3 regions of the Streptomyces sp. NPDC092369 genome follow, and region 1 is predicted to be linked to each of the others. Evidence: riboswitches for the same ligand, from Rfam matches in the RefSeq annotation. Region 1 holds a riboswitch; each other region holds the start of a gene.
The links. A riboswitch is a leader RNA that binds a small molecule or an ion and turns the genes downstream of it on or off. The one in region 1 is predicted to bind cyclic di-AMP.
Positions count from the first base shown of each region.

Region 1 (4,185 bases):
GGCCGCCTCGGTGAGTCGGGCGATCGCCAGCTCGAAGCGCTCGGCGACCTCGTCGGGGTCGGTGCCGGGCCGGATGATGTCGTTGCCGCCGGCGCTGAAGGAGATCAGGTCCGGGGCGAGTTCGAGGGCCTGCGGAAGCTGGTCCGCCACGATCTGGTCTAGCAGCTTTCCGCGTACGGCGAGGTTGTTGTACGTGAAGTGGCCCTCGGGCTCCCGGTCCGCGAGCAGCACCGCGAACCGGTCGGCCCAACCGACCATCGCCCCGTCGGGGCCGGGGTCGCCGACGCCTTCGGTGAAGCTGTCCCCCACCGCAACGTACGACCCGATCACTGATCTGCCGTCATTCTTCGAATCGTCTGCCACAAGCGAACATGATTCACCTTCGAATGTGACCTACGCGACCGTAGGAAAGGGTTGACGTGCGGTGAGATAAGCCACTCCTAAAGTGTTCGCCAAACCAGGAATAGCTTTCCCGCCAGGGCTGTTGACGGCGGGAACGCCACAGCGACAGGCGGATCACGTCATACCGAAGGCCGGACCCGGGGATCGGGATCCGACCTTCGGCAGCGTGTCAGGCAGGTGGCTCAGGGGCGCGTCAGCCGACGGCGACACCCTTCGTACGGAGGTAGGCGACGGGGTCCACGTCGGAGCCGTAGTCCGGGGTCGTACGGATCTCGAAGTGCAGGTGGGGTCCGGTGACGTTGCCGGTCGCGCCGGAGAGGCCGATCTGCTGGCCCTCGGTCACGGTCTGGCCGGCCGAGACGGAGAGCTGCGAGAGGTGGGCGTACTGGGCGTAGTAGCCGTCGTTCAGCTTGATGACGACCTGGTTGCCGTACGCGCCGCCCCAGCCCGCGGAGACGACCGTGCCCGCGGCCACGGCCTTGAGCGAGGTGCCGGTCGGGACGACGAAGTCGACGCCCGTGTGGTAGCCGCTGGACCACATGCTGCCGGCCACGCGGTAGCCGGTGCCGATGGTGGCGCCGGTGACCGGGAGCGTGTAGCCGCTGGAGCTGGTGGCGGAGTCGGCGGACTGCGTGCTCGTCGAGTTCGAGGAGGCCTGGCTGTCCGAGGAGGAGCTCTTCGAGGAGGAGTCCTTCGAGGACGAGGAACCGGAATCCTTCGAGGCCGACGAAGAAGAGGGCGCGGACTCGGTGGTGCGGGTCGCGGCCTTCTTGCCGAGCGTGAGCTTGAGGCCGGGGTGGATGAGCGACGGGTCGTCGCCGACGGCCTCGCGGTTGTCCGAGTACAGCTTCTGCCAGCCGCCGGTGACGTTCTCCTCGTCGGCGATCTTCGCGAGCCAGTCACCGGATCGCACCGAATAGGTGCGCACGCCTTCGGTGTTGGCCGTGCTCTTCTTGGCGGACTTCTGTGCCGTCGACTTCTGCTGGACCGACGCCTTCTCGACATCCGGAAGCGACTGGACGGCCTTTTCGGATACCGCCTGGGAAGCCGATTCCGAGGTGGCCGCGTGGGCGCCGGTGGCCCCCATGAGCGGGAGGGCGAGCGCGGCGCCCCCGGTGCCGGCGACGGCGATGGTGCGGGTCAGGCGCTGGGACTTGGGGCGGCGGTGCTTACCCTTCGCGGGCATGACGAATTCCTCTCCGGCGCCTGCGAGGTGAGCTGTCGGGTGCGAGCTGGAGATGCCCGGCCGCGCTTTTCGGCACGGCTTTACCCCAAGCCTCTTCCGGAGACCGGAACAGGCGGTTGTACCTGTGGGTCCCCCGCTCCTGCCGTTCACGGGTGAGTTGTGCGGACTCCGGTCGGCGGCAGGATTGGGCGTCCGTCCGGATTGGTGGCGAACGTAAGCGACCAGGACGCAAAGGAACAAGTAGAGGTTCCCTGTGCATACGATTCTCTTGATCCCCTGCGAGAATTCGCGGTCACGCTGCGTGAATTAAGGACCTGCCACCAGGCACAAACACCCTTGAAAAGCACGCGCATTACGTGGACATGCAGAACCACGCACGGTCACGGATATGACGCTCCTCACGTGACGCCACCCCAGTCCGCCTTATTCCAGAGCGAGTTGGAACGAAGGCGAACCAAGGCGCCAATTCGGACAGAAGAGTCAGATGCGACGCAGTCGGAGAACCGTCGCATCGAGGTCACCGCGCAGACCGACCCGAAGTCCGTGATGCAGCAGTACGGCCCCCCTGTGCACTTCGCCCGTTTCGAGGCATTCGTACGACGCGGCCGGGTCCAGTCCGCGCAGCCGCAGCGCGGGCACGGGCTCGCCGTAGCTCTGCGCCTGGAGCCAGGCGAGGACCACGGACTCGTCCCCGAGCACGTACTGGACGGCACTGAGCCCGCCCTGCGGGGCCCGCAGCCGGTAGAGGTCACCGCGCTGCACGAGCGGCCGGATCTCCTTGTACAGAGCCACCCAGCCGCCCGCCTCGGCCAGCTCCTCCTCGGTCCACTTGGTGAGGTCGCCGCCGACGCCCAGCACGCCCGCCATGGAGCTCACGAACCGGAAGCGCAGCGAGCTGACCCGGTCGTTGAGCTGGGTGTTGGGGCTGTCGGTGACCCAGGCGGCCATCACGCGCGCGGGGTGGATCTGGGTGAAGCCGTGCTGGATGGCGAGCCGGTCGAGCGGGTCGGTGTTGTCCGAGGTCCACACCTCGTCCGTGCGGCTCATGATCCCGAGGTCGATCCGGCCGCCGCCGCCCGAGCAGGACTCGAAGGAGACCCCCGGATGGGCCGCCCGCAGCCGGTCCAACAGGGCGTACAGCGCGCGCACGTGGTCGATCCACAGCCGCTGCGGGTACGCCTCGCCGGGCCAGCCGGCGTCGGTGAAGCAGCGGTTGAAGTCCCACTTGACGTAGTCGATCGGGGCGCTGGAGAGGATGGCGTCGAGCTTCTCCCAGAGGTACTCCTGGACGTCCGGCCGGGCCAGGTTGAGTACGAGCTGATTGCGGAACTCCGTCCGCTTTCGTCCCGGTTGGAACTGCACCCAGTCGGGGTGCGCGCGGTACAGGTCGCTGTCCGCGTTGACCATCTCGGGCTCGACCCAGATGCCGAACTGCATGCCGAGCGCGTGCACCTCGTCGGCGAGCGGCTTGAGGCCGGCCGGGAAGCGGTCGGGGTTGGGCGTCCAGTCGCCGAGTCCGGCCCGGTCGTTCACGCGCTTGCCGAACCAGCCGTCGTCGACCACGAACAGCTCGACACCGATCGCCGCGGCCTGCCGGGCGAGGGCGCCCTGCTGCTCCTCGGAGATGTCGAACTCGGTGGCCTCCCAGGAGTTGAACAGCACCGGCCGGTCCCGGTCCGCGTCCGGGATGACGTACGCCCGCTGGTAGGCGTGCCAGGCACGGCTCGCGCCGCCGAAGCCGCCGTCGCTCCACAGACCGGCGAAGACGGGAGTCGTGAACGACTCCCCGGCCGCCAGGCGCAGCAGCCCGGACTCGTCATAGCCCACACCGCCGTTGATCTGCACGCGCGCGTCGGGGAGTTGCGCCACCGCGATCCGCCAGGAGCCCGACCACCCGAGCGCGCAGCCGTACACCTCGCCGCGCTCCTCGGTCGCGTCGGTGTCGAGGGCGACCCAGGGCAGGTGCTGGTGGCTGGTGTGGCCGCGGCGGCTGCCGATGACCTTCTCGCCGTAGGTGAGCGGTGCCGAGGTCAGCTGCGACTCCGCCGCCCACCGGCCGTGCAGGTGCGAGAGCCGCCAGCCCTCGCGGTCGGGCAGCGTCCAGGTGGCCGAGTCGGCGCGCAGCAGCTCCAGGACGGGCCCCTCGTTGTCGAGGCTCACCCAGCGCTCCACGACGTCGTGCCGCATCCGGTAGTGCAGGGTGATCGCGAGCCCGCCGTCCCGGAAGCGCAGCCGCAGTTCACCGTCCTCGCCCTCGTCGGCCTCGTACGCCTCGAACCGCCACTCCGTGCCGCGCCGCTCCTCGGTGCGCACGGACAGGGCGGGCCGGACGAAGCGCGGGCCGCCCTCGACGGGGTACTCCTCGCGGCCGTCGAGCTGCGACTCGAAGCCCCGGTACTCGGGCAGCGGAAGCGCGGCGAGGGCCTCGGCGTCGGCGAGCGCGATCCGCGGGCCCCAGTGCAGATGCAGCAGTACGTCGTCCTCGGCGAGATGGACGGCGTAGCTGCTCAGAGGCCCCGAGAGGAGCCACGTACGACCGTTGTCGGAGATCTCCAGCATCAAGCTTCCACACTTCCCAACAGGTGCGATCAAGGATC
Region 1 covers NZ_JBIVQP010000001.1:1,098,584-1,102,768, forward strand. Annotated here, with positions in the region: gene ACIQI8_RS04915 (SGNH/GDSL hydrolase family protein) at 1-330, opposite strand, end outside; gene ACIQI8_RS04920 (peptidoglycan DD-metalloendopeptidase family protein) at 596-1,588, opposite strand; cyclic di-AMP (ydaO/yuaA leader) riboswitch at 1,593-1,762, opposite strand; gene ACIQI8_RS04925 (alpha-galactosidase) at 2,069-4,147, opposite strand.

Region 2 (4,185 bases), on a different contig from region 1:
CATCCACGAGTTCGCCTTCCCGCTCCCCATCTACGCGATCTGCGACCTGCTCGGTGTCCCGCGCGAGGACCAGGACGACTTCCGGGACTGGGCGGGGATGATGATCCGGCACGGAGGCGGGCCGAGAGGCGGGGTCGCGCGCTCGGTGAAGAAGATGCGCGGGTATCTCCTGGAACTCATTCACAAGAAGCGCGCATCCCTGCCGGCCGAGCCCGTGCCCGGGGAGGACCTCATCTCCGGCCTCATCCGCGCCTCGGACGAGGGCGAGCACCTCACCGAGAACGAGGCCGCGGCGATGGCGTTCATCCTGCTCTTCGCCGGCTTCGAGACCACCGTCAACCTCATCGGCAACGGCACGTACGCCCTGCTCACCCACCCCGAGCAGCGCACCCGCCTCCAGGACTCCCTGGCCGCCGGCGAACGCGGCCTGTTGGAGACCGGCGTGGAGGAACTCCTGCGCTACGACGGGCCGGTGGAGCTGGCGACCTGGCGGTTCGCGACCCAACCGCTCACCGTCGGCGGGCAGGACATCGCGGCCGGCGACCCCGTTCTCGTCGTCCTCGCGGCGGCGGACCGGGATCCGGCGCGGTTCGCCGAGCCGGACACCCTCGACCTCTCCCGCCGGGACAACCAGCACCTCGGATACGGCCACGGCATCCACTACTGCCTCGGCGCCCCGCTCGCCCGGCTGGAGGGACAGACCGCGCTCCGCACGCTGCTGACCCGGCTGCCGGACCTCCGAGTCGCCGTGGATCCGGCCGAGTTGAGATGGCGTGGGGGACTCATCATGCGTGGACTGCGCACGCTGCCGGTCGAGTTCACGCCACCCGGGTGACCGGATCGTCACCGCGCAGGAGCACGTGTCCACCTGCGCAAACATGACGCACATTCAACTATGTGATCTTCACGTGATCTACGCGGCATTAACTTGTGACAAGCAATGGAGTGCCTATACGTTCACCGTTCAAGTGCGGTGCCCAGCACCACGCGTCGCACTCGTCACCGCTGTCTCCTGAAAGGCCCCCGCATGCTCTCCGGGAACGGTCGTCACCGTCGCCCCCGCCAGGCTCCGGCCCTCCTCGTCGCCGCCGGCGTGACAGGCTCCGCCATCGCGATCCCGCTCCTCGGTGCGGTGAGCGCCAGCGCGGCCGACGGCACCACCTGGGACAAGGTGGCGAACTGCGAGACCGGCGGCTCCTGGAGCCAGAACGACGGGACCGGTTTCTACGGCGGGCTCAAGCTCTCGCAGGACGACTGGGAGCGGTACGGCGGTCTCGACTACGCCTCGCGCCCCGACCTGGCCAGCCGCAACCAGCAGATAGCCGTCGCCGAGAAGCTCCTGGACGACCAGGGCGTCGGCGCGTTCCACACCTGCGGGCTGACCACGGGGCTGTCGGCGGACGACGGGTCGACCGACATCGACACCGGGATCCTGGACGACTCCTCCGATTCCTCCTCTTCCTCCTCCTCGGACGGTTCGGGCTCCACCGGCCTGTCCAACACGCCCGGCGGTACGTCCGACGACTCGTCCTCGACGGACTCGTCCACGTCACCGTCGGCCTCACCTGACTCTTCATCCGATTCCTCGACCAACCCTGACGAAACGGACGAGTACCTCTCGCCCTCCGACTCCCCGTCCGAGTCGACGGCGAGCGGTTCACGGGAGAGCGACAGCCCGTCGACAGATCGGGCGAAGGGTGAGAACTCGGACAAGTCCGAGCAGGCCGTGGGCTCTTGGAGCCTGGTCGACACCGGTGCGATCGGCTCCGGCAAGCACCGCGGTGCCAGCGCCGACGAGGACGCGGCCGGCGACGACGCGGGAGGGTCTCCGCAGGGGTCGTACACCGTCCGCGGCGGTGACACTCTCGCCTCCATCGCCGACTCCCTTGGCCTGGACGGCGGGTGGCGCGCGCTCTACACGGAGAACAGGCAGGCCATCGGCGCCGACCCGAACGACGTCGCGGCCGGTCAGACCCTGAGGCTTCCCGGCGAATAGGGGCGGACAAGGGCTGAACGGGGCGAAAAGCGACGGGAGTTAACGACGGTCTTCGGACTGAATGTCCGGTTTGGTGAAAGTGTGGGATGACTCTCAGAAGCCCTGATCGTCTTTGAGTTTCCGCGGAATCCGTGTCTACGGTCATCACCGTTCGTCAACACGAACCCCGAATGCCGCAACGCCGAATCCTGCCAGCGGCCGTAGGGAACAGTCGTCGCTTCACAGCGCCGTAGGCAGGAGCGGGGGACCCAGGTAAGTGCCGGGCCCGGCAGACAGTGCCGGACCGGCTTGGGGTGAAGTCGTGCGCCGAGAGGTGCGCGGCCGGGCAACTCACACGGCCCGAACCCGACAGCTCACCTCGCAGGCGTCGGTGAGGGGATCTCCGCATGCTGTTTTCCAGCAAGGGCAAGCACCGTCGTCCGTCCAAGGCCACCCGCGTCGCCACGCTCGCCGGCGTGACCGGTGTCGCCATCGCCGCCCCGCTCATGGCGGCCGGCAACGCCTCCGCCGCCACCGCCTCCGAGTGGGACACGGTCGCCAGCTGCGAGTCCGGCGGCAACTGGTCGATCAACACCGGCAACGGCTACTACGGCGGTCTGCAGTTCTCCGCCTCGACGTGGGCCGCCTACGGCGGTACCCAGTACGCCGCGCAGGCCAACCAGGCCAGCAAGTCGCAGCAGATAGCCGTCGCCGAGAAGGTGCTCGCCTCCCAGGGCAAGGGTGCCTGGCCGGTCTGCGGCACGGGCCTGTCCGGTGCCGCGTACAACGGCGGCGGCTCGTCGAGCTCCTCCAGCTCCTCGAACAACAGCTCTTCGAGCAGCGGCACCAGCACCCGCTCGAACGACTCGACCAGCACCTCCCGCTCGGCCGACCGTCCGGCCGCGAAGAAGACCGTCACCACCCCGACCGGCAAGAAGGTCAAGAAGGGCGACGGCGAGTACAAGGTCGTCAAGGGCGACACCCTCAGCACGATCGCCGAGAAGCACAAGGTCAAGGGCGGCTGGGAGAAGCTGTTCCGGCTGAACAAGGACATCGTCGAGGACGCGGACCTCATCTACCCGGGTCAGCAGCTGCACCTCAAGTGACAGCGGCGCCCCACGCCGGACCCCTGGTGACAGGGATCCGGTAGCTGAGCCACAGCGGTCCGACAGGTGTGTCGTCCATCATGGACGGCACGTGAGGGCCTCCCCCGTCCCCACGGACTCCCCGTCTCGGTGCGTGTTCCCCCGTACGCACCGGGGCGGGGTTCTTTTTGCCCGTCTGCTTTGTTCCGTTCGGAAACAATTTACTCTCGGTTCTGTCCAAGGGGCGGCCCATCGGCTGGCTGTTCGCCCCGGGACGGTTAGGCTCGGTCCCGCAGAGCCATCGCGGCCCGCGTAGCCGCGTCACATTGAAGAAGGAGATGCTCGTGCCGTCCATCGACGTCGTCGTAGCCCGGGAAATCCTGGACTCCCGAGGCAACCCCACGGTCGAGGTCGAGGTCGGCCTCGACGACGGCAGCACGGGTCGTGCCGCCGTCCCCTCCGGCGCCTCCACGGGTGCCTTCGAAGCCATCGAGCTGCGTGACGGTGACCCCAACCGCTACCAGGGCAAGGGCGTCGAGAAGGCCGTCCTCGCCGTGATCGAACAGATCGGCCCGGAGCTGGTCGGCTACGACGCCACCGAGCAGCGCCTGATCGACCAGGCGATGTTCGACCTGGACGCCACCGACAACAAGGGCTCGCTCGGCGCCAACGCCATCCTCGGCGTCTCCCTCGCCGTCGCCCACGCCGCCTCCGAGGCCAGCGACCTCCCGCTCTTCCGCTACCTGGGCGGCCCGAACGCGCACCTGCTGCCGGTGCCGATGATGAACATCCTGAACGGCGGCTCGCACGCCGACTCCAACGTGGACATCCAGGAGTTCATGATCGCCCCGATCGGCGCGGAGTCCTTCTCCGAGGCCCTGCGCTGGGGCGCCGAGGTCTACCACACCCTCAAGAAGGTCCTGAAGAGCAAGGGCCTGTCCACCGGCCTCGGCGACGAGGGCGGCTTCGCCCCGAACCTGGACTCCAACCGCGCCGCGCTCGACCTCATCCTTGAGGCGATCAAGCAGGCCGGCTACATCCCCGGCGAGCAGATCGCGCTCGCGCTCGACGTCGCCGCCTCCGAGTTCTACAAGGACGGCAAGTACGAGTTCGAGGGCAAGTCCC
Region 2 covers NZ_JBIVQP010000006.1:108,741-112,925, reverse strand. Annotated here, with positions in the region: gene ACIQI8_RS32430 (cytochrome P450) at 1-835, shown strand, start outside; gene ACIQI8_RS32425 (transglycosylase family protein) at 1,028-1,996, shown strand; cyclic di-AMP (ydaO/yuaA leader) riboswitch at 2,166-2,378, shown strand; gene ACIQI8_RS32420 (transglycosylase family protein) at 2,383-3,081, shown strand; gene eno (phosphopyruvate hydratase) at 3,399-4,185, shown strand, end outside.
Region 2: linked by a shared signal. The riboswitch ahead of ACIQI8_RS32420 (transglycosylase family protein) and the one ahead of ACIQI8_RS04920 (peptidoglycan DD-metalloendopeptidase family protein) in region 1 are both predicted to bind cyclic di-AMP.

Region 3 (4,185 bases), on a different contig from region 1:
ACGCCGAGGAGGCGGCCCTGGCCAAGCTCGCCCCCACCGACCCGCGTCTCGCCTCCGCCACGATCTACAGCAGTCTCGAACCCTGCGCCCACCGGGCCTCCCGCCCCAAGCCCTGCGCCCGGCTCATCCTCGACGCGGGGGTACGCCGGGTGGTGACGGCGTGGCGCGAGCCGGACACCTTCGTGACGGCGGCGGACGGGAACGGGTTGCTGGCGGCGGAGGGTGCCGAGGTGGTCGTGATCCCGGAGTACGAGGAGCGGGCGAAGGCGCCCAACTCCCACCTCCTGGCCTGACGTCCGCACCACTGCTCCGTCGGTCCGATCGGCCCAACAGATCCTGCGCCCCACTCCCCGAGCGGTCACTCTGCGAGAGACCCCGAACGGACACAAGCGGAGGTACTGGTAGCAGTGAGGCCATCCCGAAAACGAGCCGCCGTGCTCCTGATCGCGCCCCTTCTCGCCGTGACCCTCGCCTCGTGCGGCAGCACGGACACCGGTACCCGGACCATGGCCCGCGCCCTCCCCCCGGACGCCACGTTCACCCACCCCGGCGTGCTCGTCAGCAAGGCGCAGCTGGACTCCGTACGAAAGAACGTGACCGCCGGGAAGCAGCCGTGGCTGAAGGCGTTCCTGGCGATGCGCGACAGCAAGTACGGGTCGTACAAGTACCGGCCCGAGCCGTACGAGAACGTCGACTGTCCCTGGGGCGGGAAGGTCGCGCAGGGGTGTGTGGAGGAGCGGGAGGACGCGATCGCCGCGTACACGCAGGCACTGCTCTTCAGCGTCACCGGCAAGCAGGAGCACGCGCTCAAGGCGCGCGAGATCATGGACGCCTGGTCGGCGAAGATCAAGCGGCACTCCGAGGAGGACGCGGGGCTGCAGACCGCGTGGGCCGGGTCGACATGGACGCGCGCGGCGGAGATCGTGCGGTACGCGCCGGGGGCCGGGTGGCCTGCCGACCGGGTGGCGCGGTTCGAGAGGATGCTGCGGACCGCCTATCAGCCGCTCGTCACCGAGAAGCTGCCCGACTACAACGGCAACTGGGACCTCGCGATGACCGACGCGGCGATCGGCATCGCCGTCTTCACCAACGACCACAAGGCCTTCGACGCCGCCCTGGCCCGTTTCCGCGACCGTGTGCCCGCCTACTTCTACCTGGAGAAGGACGGCAAGGTCCCGCTCACCGTGGCCGGCTCGACCATGAACACGCCGCAGAAGCTGACGACGTACTGGTTCAGGCAGGGGACGTACAAGGACGGCGTCGCGCAGGAGACCTGCCGCAACTTCAAGCACGTCGGCTACTCGCTCGCCGCCACCGCGCACATCGCCGAGACGGCCTGGCACCAGGGCGTCGACCTGTACGGCGAGGTCAAGGACCGGCTGACCGCGGCCCTCGCCCTCCATGCCCGCTACCAGCTGGGCGAGAACCCGCCCGCGTGGCTGTGCGGTGGCAAGGTCGACCGGAACATGGGTCCCGACCTGGAGGTCGCCCTCAACCACCTGGAGGACCGGCTCGGCGGCTCCGTCCCCGCCGCCCACAAGCTGGCCGAGGAGACCCGCCCGGCCGGTACCGACGATCTCTTCGTCTCCTGGGAGACCCTGACCCACGCCGGAAACCCGGCCGCCTGACCGGCCCGGCTGCTCCTTGGTCACTCCCGTCCCGCGAATGGCGTACAGTGGAGAACACAACGGCGCGGGGTGGAGCAGCTCGGTAGCTCGCTGGGCTCATAACCCAGAGGTCGCAGGTTCAAATCCTGTCCCCGCTACCAACGGCCCAGGGCCGGAGTCCGGATCATCGGACTCCGGCCCTGAGTCTTTTCCCGCGCGCGTCCCGCTCCTCACTTCGGCTGTTGTCACGCCCGGTGAGCAGGTGAACGCCCTCCGCGCAGCAACTGACATACCGTCAACACCTCCAGGCATTCCCGGGCTTGGTCAACTCGCCCGAATTTCACCGGTCATGGCCTGAACGTCCTGCGTGAAAACGTTAATGATCAAGCCGAACAGCTTGGAATCCCCACCCCGTGTCTATTAACGTTCGATAACGCAGCGCGGTCGTCCCAGCCGTCACAAGAGTCGGCTCCGTGCGCACGTGCCGAATCCCGCAAGGGAACCGGGGAACCACCAACTTGGGGTGAATCGCACGTAGTCCGTCGTGTACGCACGACCGGTTTACGCGCGTAGGAGACCTTCCTGCTCCGAACCCGTCAGCTAACCCGGTAGGCGAGAAGGAAGGAAGGAGTACGCCCAGGTGGCGTCCAACCCCCCTGCCCCGGCGGCCCCGTTCGTGCCGAGCCAGCGTGACAACGAGATCTTCGGCTACGGCGGACCCCGCACCGACGAGGGCCCTTGGGAGGAATGGAACCCCACCGAGGATTCCGTCCGCCCCAACCGCGGTCGCCACCGCGTCTCCAAGCAGCGCGGCGGGGGACTCGCCCGCAGCTCCACGGTTCTGGGCGTCGGTGTCATAGCCGCCGTCGGCGCGGGCGGCATGGCCAGCGCCAACACCGGCAAGCCGCCGGTCTCCATCTCCGTGCCCGACCTGCCCAACGTCGGCTCGGTCTTCGGCGAGACCTCCAGCCCCGCCGTCAAGGGGTCCGCGACCGCGCTCAGCAGCGTCGGCGTGACCTCCACGGAGACCGCGCAGGGCACCAAGGATGCCGGCGAGGTGCTGCGCGACCGCATCATGGCGCAGGCCGAGTCGCAGCGCGTCCAGGTCGACAGCAAGGTCCAGTACGCCACCGAGGCCTCCCTCTCCAAGCAGGTCGACGAGGCCGCCGCGAAGGCGGAGAAGGCCGCTGCCGCCAAGGCCGCCGCCGCGAAGAAGAAGGCGGAGGCGGAGGCCAAGAAGAAGGCCGAGGCCGCGAAACTGGTGGAGCTGGCCACGCAGTACCGGCTGCCGGTCGCCTCGTACACGATCACCGGCACCTTCGGGCAGGCCGGTTCCCTGTGGTCCTCCGGGTACCACACGGGCCTCGACTTCGCCGCCCCCACGGGCACGCTCATCAAGGCCATCCACAGCGGCACGGTCACGGAGGCCGGCTGGGCGGGCTCGTACGGCTACCGCACGATCCTCACCCTCGACGACGGTACGGAGCTGTGGTTCTGCCACCAGTCGTCGATCGGCGTGAGCGTGGGCCAGAAGGTCGCCACCGGCGATGTCATCGGCCGCGTGGGCGCCACCGGCAACGTGACCGGCGCGCACCTGCACCTGGAGGTGCACCCGAACGGCCAGGCCGACGGCATCGACCCGATGACGTGGCTGCGCAGCAAGGGCCTCACCCCCTGACACAGGGCGCCACCCATAGGCGCCGGCAGTCGTCGCCAGGTTCCCGGAACAGCGGACTCCGCTTGTTTACGGGAACTTTGCGGCTTTCACGGAAGACCGGCCTCCAGGGTGGGCGTTGATGTGAAGCATGACTTCACTGCGCAAGCTCGGCTCCTCCGACCTGGAGGTCTTCCCCCTCTCCCTCGGCGGCAACGTCTTCGGCTGGACGGCGGACGAGGCGACCTCCTTCGCCGTCCTGGACGCCTACACGGCGGCAGGCGGCAACTTCGTCGACACCGCCGACTCCTACTCGTCCTGGATCGAGGGCAACTCGGGCGGCGAGTCCGAGACGATCATCGGCAAGTGGGTCAAGGCCCGCGGCAACCGCTCCGATGTCGTCATCGCCACCAAGGTCAGCCAGCACCCCGAGTACAAGGGCCTGTCCGGCGCGAACATCAAGGCCGCCGCCGACGCCTCGCTGCGCCGCCTGGACACCGACTACATCGACCTCTACTACACCCACTTCGACCAGCCCGAGGTGCCGGTCGAGGAGATCATCGGCGCGCTCGACGAGCTGGTGCGGGCGGGCAAGGTGCGCAACATCGCCGTCTCCAACATCACGCCGGAGCGGCTGCGGGAGTCCCTGGAGTTCTCCGACCGCGAGAACCTGGCCCGGTACGTGGCCATCCAGCCCCACTACAACCTCGTCTCCCGCGACACCTACGAGGGCGAGCTGCGGGACATCGCCGCCACCGCGGGCCTCGCCGCCGTCCCCTACTTCGCCCTGGCCGCCGGCTTCCTCACCGGCAAGTACCGGCCCGGTACGACGGTCGAGAGCGCGCGGGCGGGCCGCGCCGGCGCCTACGCGGAGTCGGAGCGGGGCCTGCGCGTCCTGACCGCCCTCGACGAGATCGCCGCCGC
Region 3 covers NZ_JBIVQP010000005.1:21,658-25,842, reverse strand. Annotated here, with positions in the region: gene ACIQI8_RS28345 (dihydrofolate reductase family protein) at 1-293, shown strand, start outside; gene ACIQI8_RS28340 (alginate lyase family protein) at 507-1,628, shown strand; tRNA gene ACIQI8_RS28335 (tRNA-Met) at 1,692-1,768, shown strand; cyclic di-AMP (ydaO/yuaA leader) riboswitch at 2,080-2,237, shown strand; gene ACIQI8_RS28330 (M23 family metallopeptidase) at 2,248-3,285, shown strand; gene ACIQI8_RS28325 (aldo/keto reductase) at 3,413-4,185, shown strand, end outside.
Region 3: linked by a shared signal. The riboswitch ahead of ACIQI8_RS28330 (M23 family metallopeptidase) and the one ahead of ACIQI8_RS04920 (peptidoglycan DD-metalloendopeptidase family protein) in region 1 are both predicted to bind cyclic di-AMP.